Linked DNA regions of Azoarcus olearius. The protein of the gene in region 1 interacts with the protein of each later gene in a pairwise test. Links are inferred from orthologs where the notes say so. Each region holds a gene or a part of one and is shown on either strand. Other genes may lie near its edges.

Region 1 (4,481 bases):
TGCATAAACGAGATGCACGACGAGCGCGACGACCAGGCCGCCAATGACCATGGCGCCGGAAATGGCGTAGAACTGCTGCCTGCGCTCACGCCGCTTCGCTTCGCGATGCGGCAGCAGATTGATCCGTATCATGCGTCGAATCTCCGCAGGGCGAGGCCGCAAGCCACCATCAGCGAGGGAGCGTCGGCCAGCAGGTTCTTGGAGCGCACCTTCGATGAAAGCGTCATGCCTGCAAAGGGGTTGGCTATGATGGTTTCGACCTGGGTACGACCAGCGACGACCTCCGCGAGGCCGGGCATGACAGCACATCCGCCGGCAAGCACGAGGTAATCCACCTGATTGAACTGGGTCGACGTGAAGAAGAACTGCAGCGCGCGGGACACTTCGAGCGCCAGGCTGTCCATGAACGGTCGCATCAGGTCGCGCGCGTAGTCGTCGGGCAGCGCACCCGAGCGTTTGGCCGTTTCGGCCTCTTCGAAACTCATCCCGTACTGGCGGGCGATATCCTGGGTGAGCTGGAAGCCGCCAAAGGCCTGCTCGCGGGAATAGACCTGCTGACCGCCGCGCAGCACCGTGACGTTCATGACGCTGGCGCCGATGTCGATCAGCGCGACGACCTTGTCGTCAGCCCCCTTCGCGAACTGCCGGCTTACCAGCTCGAATGCCGATTCGATCGCGAGCGACTCGACATCGACCACGACGGCCTTGAGCCCGGCAGCCTGCGCCGCCGCCACGCGATCCTCGACCTTGTCCTTGCGGGAAGCGGCGATGAGGACTTCGACCTCGCCCGCTCCGGAGGGGGCAGGGCCGATCACCTGGAAATCCAGGTTGACCTCGTCCAGCGCAAACGGAATGTACTGATTCGCTTCCGACTCGACCTGCAGTTCCATTTCCTGCTCGCGCAGGCCGTCCGGAAGGATGATCTTCTTGGTGATGACCGACGACGCAGGGAGCGCCATCGCGACGTTCTTTACACCTGCCCCGAAGCGACGCAAAGCGCGGCGCACGGCTTCGCTGACGACATCGAGGTTTGCAATGTTGCCGTCCACCACAGCATCGCGCGGGAGCGGTTCGATCGCGTAGCGCTCGATTTTGTAACCTTCCTTGTCCCCGCCCGACAACTCGACCAGCTTGACGGATGAAGATGAAATATCGAGACCTGCGAGCTGGCGCGCCTTGGAACCGAACAGGGAGAAATCAATCACAAAGAAAATCCTTAAATTTCTTTATGTTAGGCGCTGATGCTGAATAAGGCTCTCAAATCCTAGCAACAACGATGAGGGCTGTAAAGCAAAACGGGAGCCTGCACTATCGTCATATGAGGTCACAGCCGCCTTGAAGATGCCTCGCGGGCGCCCCGTATAATGCCGACCCCACACAACTTTCGGGAAATCCCATGCGCTGGGTTCTCTACCCCCTGGCAGCCCTGACCGCACTGGTGATTCTCGGCGTTGCAACCCTGGCCGCCATCTCGCTGCTGGCCTGGCCCAACCTGCCGTCGCTCGAGACCCTTACCGATTACCGCCCCCGCATCCCGTTGCGGATCTACACCGCGGACGGCCACCTGCTGGGCGAGTTCGGCGAGGAGCGGCGCTCGGTGGTCCGAATCGAGTCGGTTCCTCCGGCGCTCAAGCAAGCCATCCTCGCGGCGGAGGACGAGCGCTTCTACGAGCATCCCGGCATCGACCTGATCGGCATCATGCGAGCGGCGCTCGCCAATATTACTTCCGGCGGACGTGGGCAGGGAGCTTCGACCATCACCATGCAGGTCGCGCGGAACTTTTTCCTGTCGCGGGAGAAAACCTTCAACCGAAAGTTCTACGAGATCCTCCTTGCGCTCAAGATCGAGCGCAGCCTGACCAAGGATCAGATCCTCGAGCTGTACGTCAATCAGATCTACCTCGGCCAGCGCGCCTACGGCTTTTCCGCCGCTGCGCGGGCGTACTACGGCAAGGATCTGGGGCAGATCACGCTCGCGGAGGCGGCCATGCTTGCCGGTTTGCCGAAGGCGCCGTCCGCCTACAACCCGATCGCCAACCCGGCGCGGGCAGCGCTGCGCCAGCAGTACGTGTTGCGGCGGATGCTCGAGGCGGGTTTCATCGACGAAGCGGCCTATCGCGTCGCCGCAAACGCACCGAAAACGGCACCGGCCGCCAGCACGGCCAAGAACACCTCGGTGCTGCACGGGGATTACGTGGCGGAAATGGCGCGCCAGCTCGCCGTGGAGCAGTTCGGTGAGGACGCGTATCACCTCGGCATCCGGATTGTGACCACGGTGACCCGCGCCGATCAGGAGGCTGCCTACGCGGCCTTGCGCAAGGGGGTCATGGACTACGACCGCCGCCACGGCTACCGCGGTCCGGAAGCCTTCGTCGAGCTGCCGGCCGGCCGCGACCCCGAGACCCTGGACGACCTCCTCGCCGACTTCAGCGATCATGACGACTTGCTGGTCGGTCTCGTGGTGGAAGCGGCACCCAAGAAGGTGCGGGTGTACCGCCACGGCGAGACTCTCACGATCACCGGCGACGGCCTCAAGTTCGTTCAACCGATGCTGTACGAAAAGGCTCCGCAGTCGCGCCGGCTGCGCCCCGGCGCCGTCGTCCGCCTGCGTGAAGTCGACGACAAGGGCTGGGAGATCGTGCAGCTGCCGGACGTGCAGGCGGCGCTCGTTTCGGTCGACTCGCATACCGGCGCCGTCCGCGCACTCATCGGCGGCTTCGACTTCAACCGCAACAAGTTCAACCACGTCACCCAGGCGCAGCGCCAGCCGGGATCCAGCTTCAAGCCCTTCATCTACTCGGCGGCGCTCGAACGCGGCTATGCGCCCGGCAGCCTGGTGGACGACTCGCCGCTCTATTTCCCTGCGGGCGTCACCGGCAGCCAGGCCTGGGAACCCAAGAACTACGACGGCAAGTTCGATGGCCTGATGACCCTGCGCGACGCACTGGCGCGCTCGAAGAACATGGTGTCGATCCGACTGCTGCAGAACATCACGCCGACCTATGCGCAGGACTACGTGGGCCGGTTCGGCTTCGACCCCGCGCGTCACCCCCCCTACCTGACGATGGCGCTCGGCGCGGGCTCGGTGACCCCGTGGGAAATGGCGACCGCCTACTCCGTGTTCGCCAATGGGGGCTACCGCATCGAACCCTATGTGGTGAAGGAAATGTACGACGGCAACGGCCGTCTGGTGGCGCGGACCGACCCTCCAGTGGCCGGCGAGAGCGCCCCCCGCGTGATCGACCCACGCAACGCCTGGTTGATGGATTCGATGATGCAGGACGTCGTCAGGCGCGGCACCGCCACTCGCGCGCGCACGCTCAACCGTTCCGATCTGGCGGGCAAGACCGGCACCACCAACGACTACCTCGACGCCTGGTTCTGCGGCTACAACCCGGACCTGGTAGCCGTGGCCTGGGTCGGCTTCAGCCAGCCTCGCAACATGGGCCGGGGCGAAACCGGCGGCGCAGCGGCGCTCCCGATCTGGATCAACTACATGAAGACCGCGCTGCAGGGCCGCCCCGAGACCTCGCAACCACGGCCGGACGGGCTGCTGGCGGTGCCTGCCGGCGACGGAAGCCGCGAAGACTACATCTACGAAGAGAACAAGCCGGTCGCGCCGCCCCCGCGCGAAGACCTGCCCTCCAGTCTGTTCTCGGACCGCTCGCCGGCGCTGGAAGCCCCCGAGGAAGCCATCCCGCCCGCGCCCCCGGTCCACCAGGCGCCGGCCCCGGTCGTCGAACGGGTGCCGGTTCCGGTCAATCGCTAGACGGCGCCAGCGCGACGGGGTGGCCGCCCTGCTCGCTCACCACGCGGGAGATCACGGCGTAAAGATCTTCCGCGGCGTCGCGGGTCGATACCCATCGCCCGCCTTCCGGCCGGAAATGAAATCCGCCGCTGCGCGCCGCCACCCAGATTTCGCGGGCGATCGCGTGGCGGTTGATGATCATCTTGGTGCCGTCCTCGAACTCGATCTCGAGCACGCCACCCGGCTTGCGCTCGATGTCGAGTTCAGCGCCGCAGTCCTCCAGCGCGGCCTCGATGCGCTCCAGTTCCCGCTCGGCCAGGGCCTCGAATACCGACTCATCCATGCCGACTCCTTCTGTTAGCATTTCGTTTTTTTGACCGACCGCCATGCGTGCCATCCTGCCCGCGGCCGCCCTCGCGGGTGTGCTGCTGCTCACCGGTTGCGGCATCAAGGGCCCGCTCTACCACCCGGACCCCGCCAAGACCCGCCCCGCGCCCGCCACCCAGACCCAAGGGGGCGCCGATAATATCAAACCGACTCCGCCCACGACCCAATGAGTTCCACCGCGTCCGCCGCCTATCCGCTGCCTTCCCTGTCCGACGGCCCTGCCGGCCTGATGCTGGAAGAGGTTCCGCTCGCCACCCTGGCCGAACGCTTCGGAACGCCCACCTACGTCTACTCGCGGGCGGCGCTGACCGCAGCCTTTCGCGACTGGCAGGCTGCCCTTGCGGGG
Region 2 (4,377 bases), 3.9 Mb from region 1 along the record:
TTCGTGCGCAACGCCTCGCGCTATTTCGCCACGCTGATCGAGGTCCAGCTCGAAAACGCCGACCTGCGCCGCCAGCAGCTCGGCGCGGCCGAACGGCTGCTGCGCTACGAGCAGCTCGAGCAGGAATACAAGCAGCTGCGCGGTCTGATGCAGATGGCCGAGCGGGTGCAGGTAAAGAGTGTCGCCGCCGAAATCCTCTATAACGCGCCCGATCCCTTCGCGCGCAAGGTCATCCTCGACCGCGGCGCGCAGCAGGGGGTCGAGGCCGGCCTGGCGGTGGTCGATTCCGACGGCGTCATCGGCCAGGTGACGCGCGTCTATCCGATCCAGTCCGAAGTCACGCTGCTGACCGACCGCAACCAGGCGATCCCGGTGCGCGTGCTGCGCAACGGCTTGCGCGGGGTGCTGTTCGGTACCGGCCAGGGACGCATCGAGCTGAGGTTCGTGATCGCGGGCGCCGATATCCAGGTGGGCGACATGCTGGTCACCTCGGGGCTGGACGGCGTGTTCCTGCCCGGTTTGCCGGTGGCCGAAGTGCTGTCGGTCGACCGCGAGGCGGAGGCCTTTGCGCGCATCGTCTGCAAGCCGGTGGCGGGCGTCGAGCGCAGCAGCCAGGTGCTGGTGCTGGGCCGCGCCGAACCTCCGCCGCCCATTCCGGTCGATCCTGCGCCGGCGCCGCCGGCCGAAGGGCGGCGGGCCCGCCGTGGCGATGGAGGACACTGACCCATGCAGCCGACAAATCGTTCGAGTCGCATCCTGCTGCCGGTCCGGCTCGGCTTCATCTATTTCAGCCTGATGGTCGCGCTCGCGCTCGCTTACGTCCCCACGGGCCGGTTTCCGGGCGTGCCCGACTGGGTGGCGCTGGTGCTGGCCTTCTGGTGCATCCGCGAACCGCTGCGCATCGGCATGGGCGCGGGTTTCCTGTTCGGCGTGCTCGTCGATATCGGTCAGGGGGCGGCGATGGGGCAGCATGCGCTCGCCTACGTCGTGCTTGCCTATCTGGCCACCGGCCTGGCGCGCCGGGTGATGTGGTTTCCGCCGCTGCTGCAGGCGCTGCATGTGTTGCCGATGCTGCTGGCGTCGCAGATGCTGATGGTGGCGGTGCGGCTGATCGCGGGGGCCGAGTTCCCCGGCTGGGCGTATTTCCTGTCGAGTTTCACTGCCGTCGCGCTGTGGGTGCCGCTGAACTACCTGCTGCTGCTGCCGCAATACCAGCCGGTCGACCGGGACGACAACCGGCCGATCTGATCCGCGCCCATGACCGAGTTTCGCACCCCGGCCCAGGAAAAATCGCGCTTCCGCAACCGTGTGGTGGTGGCAGCGCTGTTCATCCTCGCCTGCTTCGCGCTGCTGGCGATGCGCTTCTACTACCTGCAGGTGACGCGGCACGCGTATTTCCACACCCGCGCCGAGGACAACCGCATCGCACTGCTGCCGGTCGTGCCCAACCGCGGCACCATCACCGACCGCAACGGCGTCGTGCTGGCGCGCAACTATGCCGCCTACACGCTCGAGATCACACCGTCCAAAGCGGGCGACCTGGAGGCGACGATCGACGGCCTCGCCGAAGTCGTCACCATCGAGCCGCGCGACCGCCGCCGGTTCCGCAAGGTGCTGGAGGAAAGCCGCAACTTCGAGAGCGTGCCGATTCGCACCCGGCTGACCGACGAGGAGGTGGCGCGCTTTACCGCGCAGCGTTACCGCTTCCCCGGCGTGGAGGTCCAGGCGCGGCTGTTCCGCGACTATCCCGAGGGCGAGGTCGCGTCGCACGTGATCGGCTACATCGGCCGCATCAACGATCGCGACGTGGAGCGCATCGAGGAGCGCGGCCAGACTGCCAACTACCGCGGCTCCGAGTACATCGGCAAGGCCGGGCTGGAGCAGTCCTACGAGGCCGAACTCCACGGCCAGACCGGTTTCGAGCAGGTGGAAGTGAACGCCGGCGGGCGCGCCGTGCGGCGGCTGTCGCGCACCGCGGCGATGGTCGGCAACAACCTCGAGCTGACGCTGGACATCGAACTGCAGAAGATCGCCGAAAACGCGTTCGGCAACCGGCGCGGCGCGCTGGTCGCGATCGAGCCCGGCACCGGTGGCGTGCTCGCGCTGGTGTCCAAGCCCACCTTCGATCCCAACCTGTTCGTCGAGGGCATCTCCGCGCAGGACTGGAAGCAGCTCAACGATTCGCCCGACCACCCGCTGCTCAACCGCGCCATCTTCAGCGCCTACCCGCCCGGCTCCACCTTCAAGCCCTTCATGGCGCTCGGCGCGCTGACCACCGGCAAGCGCACGCCGGGCTACGTGATGGCCGATCCGGGCTACTTCGTGTCGGGCGGCCACCGCTTCATGGACGACAAGGTCGGCGGCCACGGCATGGTGGATCTGCACAAGTCCATCGTCGTGTCCTGCAACACCTTCTACTACCAGCTGGCCAACGACATGGGCATCGACGGCATCGCCGACTTCATGCGTCCGCTCGGCTTCGGCTCGCGCACCGGCATCGACGTGCCGGGCGAGGCGGAAGGCGTGCTGCCGTCGCCGGCCTGGAAGAAGAAGCGCTTCCGTCGTCCCGAGCAGCAGCGCTGGTTCGGTGGCGAGACGATTTCGGTCGGCATCGGCCAGGGCTACAACGCCTACACCCCGCTCCAGCTTGCCAACGCACTGGCCACCGTCGTGAGCGACGGCAAGGTGTTCCGCCCCCACCTCGTCCGGCACGTGGTCGACGCGCGCGACAACCGCCGCGTAATCGAGCCGGAGCCGCTGCGCCAGCTCAACTTCAAGCCGGAGCACCTCGCGCTCGTGCGGCGCGCGATGGTGGACGTCAACAAGAGCGGCACCGGGGCACGCGCGTTCGCCGGCGCGCCCTACGAGGTCGGCGGCAAGACCGGCACCGCGCAGGTGTTCTCGTTGAAGGGCGCCAAGTACGTCGAGGGGCGCGTCAGCGAGCGCCTGCGCGACCACTCCTGGTTCATCGCTTACGCGCCGGCCGACAACCCCAAGATCGCGCTCGCGGTACTGGTCGAAAACGGCGGCTTCGGCGCCCAGTCGGCGGCCCCGATCGCACGCCAGGTGATCGACTACCACCTGCTCGGCAAGCGGCCCAACCAGCCCGCCGGCGAGGATGCGGATGCACCGGAGAGCACCGAATGAGCGATCACCGCTTCAATCCGCTGCTGTTGCTGCGCGCGGTGCTGCGTCCGATCGACCCGGTGCTGATGCTGGTGCTGATGATGTTGCTCGGCTACGCCTTTGTGCTGATGGCGAGCGCGTCGCCAGACCGGCTGGACTCGCAACTGGTCAACACCACCGTGGCGCTGCTGGCGATGTGGGTGGCGGCCTGGCTGCCCAGCCAGCGCTTGCTGAGTTTCGCGCTGCCCTTGTATGCGCTGGGCGTGGTACTGCTGGTCGCGGTCGAACTGTTCGGCGAGGTCTCGAAGGGCGCGCAGCGCTGGCTGCACGTCGGCGTGACCCGCATCCAGCCCTCGGAGCTGATGAAGATCGCGATGCCGCTGATGCTGGCGTGGTACTTCCAGCAGCGCGAGGCCAAGATCGGCCTGCGCGAGTTCATCGTCGCCGGCCTGCTGCTGGTGGTGCCGGTAGGCCTGATCCTGATCCAGCCCGATCTGGGCACCAGCCTGCTGGTGACCGCCGCGGGCTTCTACGTGATTTTCTTCGCCGGCCTGTCGTGGAAGCTGATCGTCCCGGTCGGCCTCGTCGGCATCATAGGCATCGGCTCCATCGTCGCCTTCGGCGACACCCTGTGCCAGCCCGACGTCGATTGGTTCGGCCTGCGCGAATACCAGAAGCAGCGGGTATGCACCCTGCTCGATCCCACGCGCGACCCGCTGGGCAAGGGCTTCCACATCATCCAGTCCACGATCGCGATCGGCTCCGGCGGCGTGGTCGGCAAAGGCTGGATGGACGGCACCCAGACCCACCTCGCCTTCCTGCCCGAGCGGCATACCGATTTCATCTTCGCGGTGCTCGCCGAGGAGTTCGGCCTGGTCGGCACGCTGGTGCTGCTCGTCACCTATCTGGCCTTGCTCGCGCGCAGCTTCCAGATCGCCACGCAGGCGCCGACGCTGGCGACCAAGCTGCTGGGCGGGGCGATGGCGATGATCTTCTTCACCTATGCGTTCGTGAACATGGGCATGGTCAGCGGAATCCTGCCGGTGGTGGGTGTGCCCTTGCCATTCATCAGCTATGGTGGGACGGCACTGGTCACCTTGTGCCTCGGGGTGGGTATCCTGATGGGCATCCGCCGTGGCCGTCCCGCGTCCTGATCTGCCTGCCGTCATGATGATGAAGTCCGTCCTCGCCGCCTTCACCCTCCGTGCCCGCCCGCTGACGCTCGTGGTGGCGAGCTGTTGCGCCGCCTGG

What was found. Proteins that work in one complex are often made in the same cells at the same time.
Region 2: the proteins of dqs_RS18725 (region 1) and mrdA interact in binary tests that used the Escherichia coli proteins (3 or more experiments, as listed by UniProt). The link is inferred for Azoarcus olearius from one-to-one orthologs.

What each region holds. Positions count from the first base shown.
Region 1 is NZ_CP016210.1:4,096,576-4,101,056, forward strand. The notes cover bases 1,017-4,082. They hold dqs_RS18725 (penicillin-binding protein 1A), read left to right. Parts: upstream 1,017-1,396; coding sequence 1,397-3,769; downstream 3,770-4,082. Other genes in these bases: dqs_RS18720 (pilus assembly protein PilM), read right to left, coding at 1,017-1,205; cyaY (iron donor protein CyaY), read right to left, coding at 3,759-4,082. In the rest of the region: dqs_RS18715 (PilN domain-containing protein), read right to left, coding at 1-132; more of dqs_RS18720, read right to left, coding at 129-1,016; more of cyaY, read right to left, coding at 4,083-4,091; LPS translocon maturation chaperone LptM, read left to right, coding at 4,135-4,305; lysA (diaminopimelate decarboxylase), read left to right, coding at 4,302-4,481. UniProt on the Escherichia coli protein: Cell wall formation. Synthesis of cross-linked peptidoglycan from the lipid intermediates.
Region 2 is NZ_CP016210.1:207,587-211,963, forward strand. What follows is about bases 741-3,702. They hold mrdA (penicillin-binding protein 2), read left to right. Parts: upstream 741-1,257; coding sequence 1,258-3,147; downstream 3,148-3,702. Other genes in these bases: mreD (rod shape-determining protein MreD), read left to right, coding at 741-1,248; rodA (rod shape-determining protein RodA), read left to right, coding at 3,144-3,702. In the rest of the region: rod shape-determining protein MreC, read left to right, coding at 1-723; more of mreD, read left to right, coding at 727-740; more of rodA, read left to right, coding at 3,703-4,280; dqs_RS00945 (septal ring lytic transglycosylase RlpA family protein), read left to right, coding at 4,294-4,377. UniProt on the Escherichia coli protein: Catalyzes cross-linking of the peptidoglycan cell wall. Responsible for the determination of the rod shape of the cell. Is probably required for lateral peptidoglycan synthesis and maintenance of the correct diameter during lateral and centripetal growth.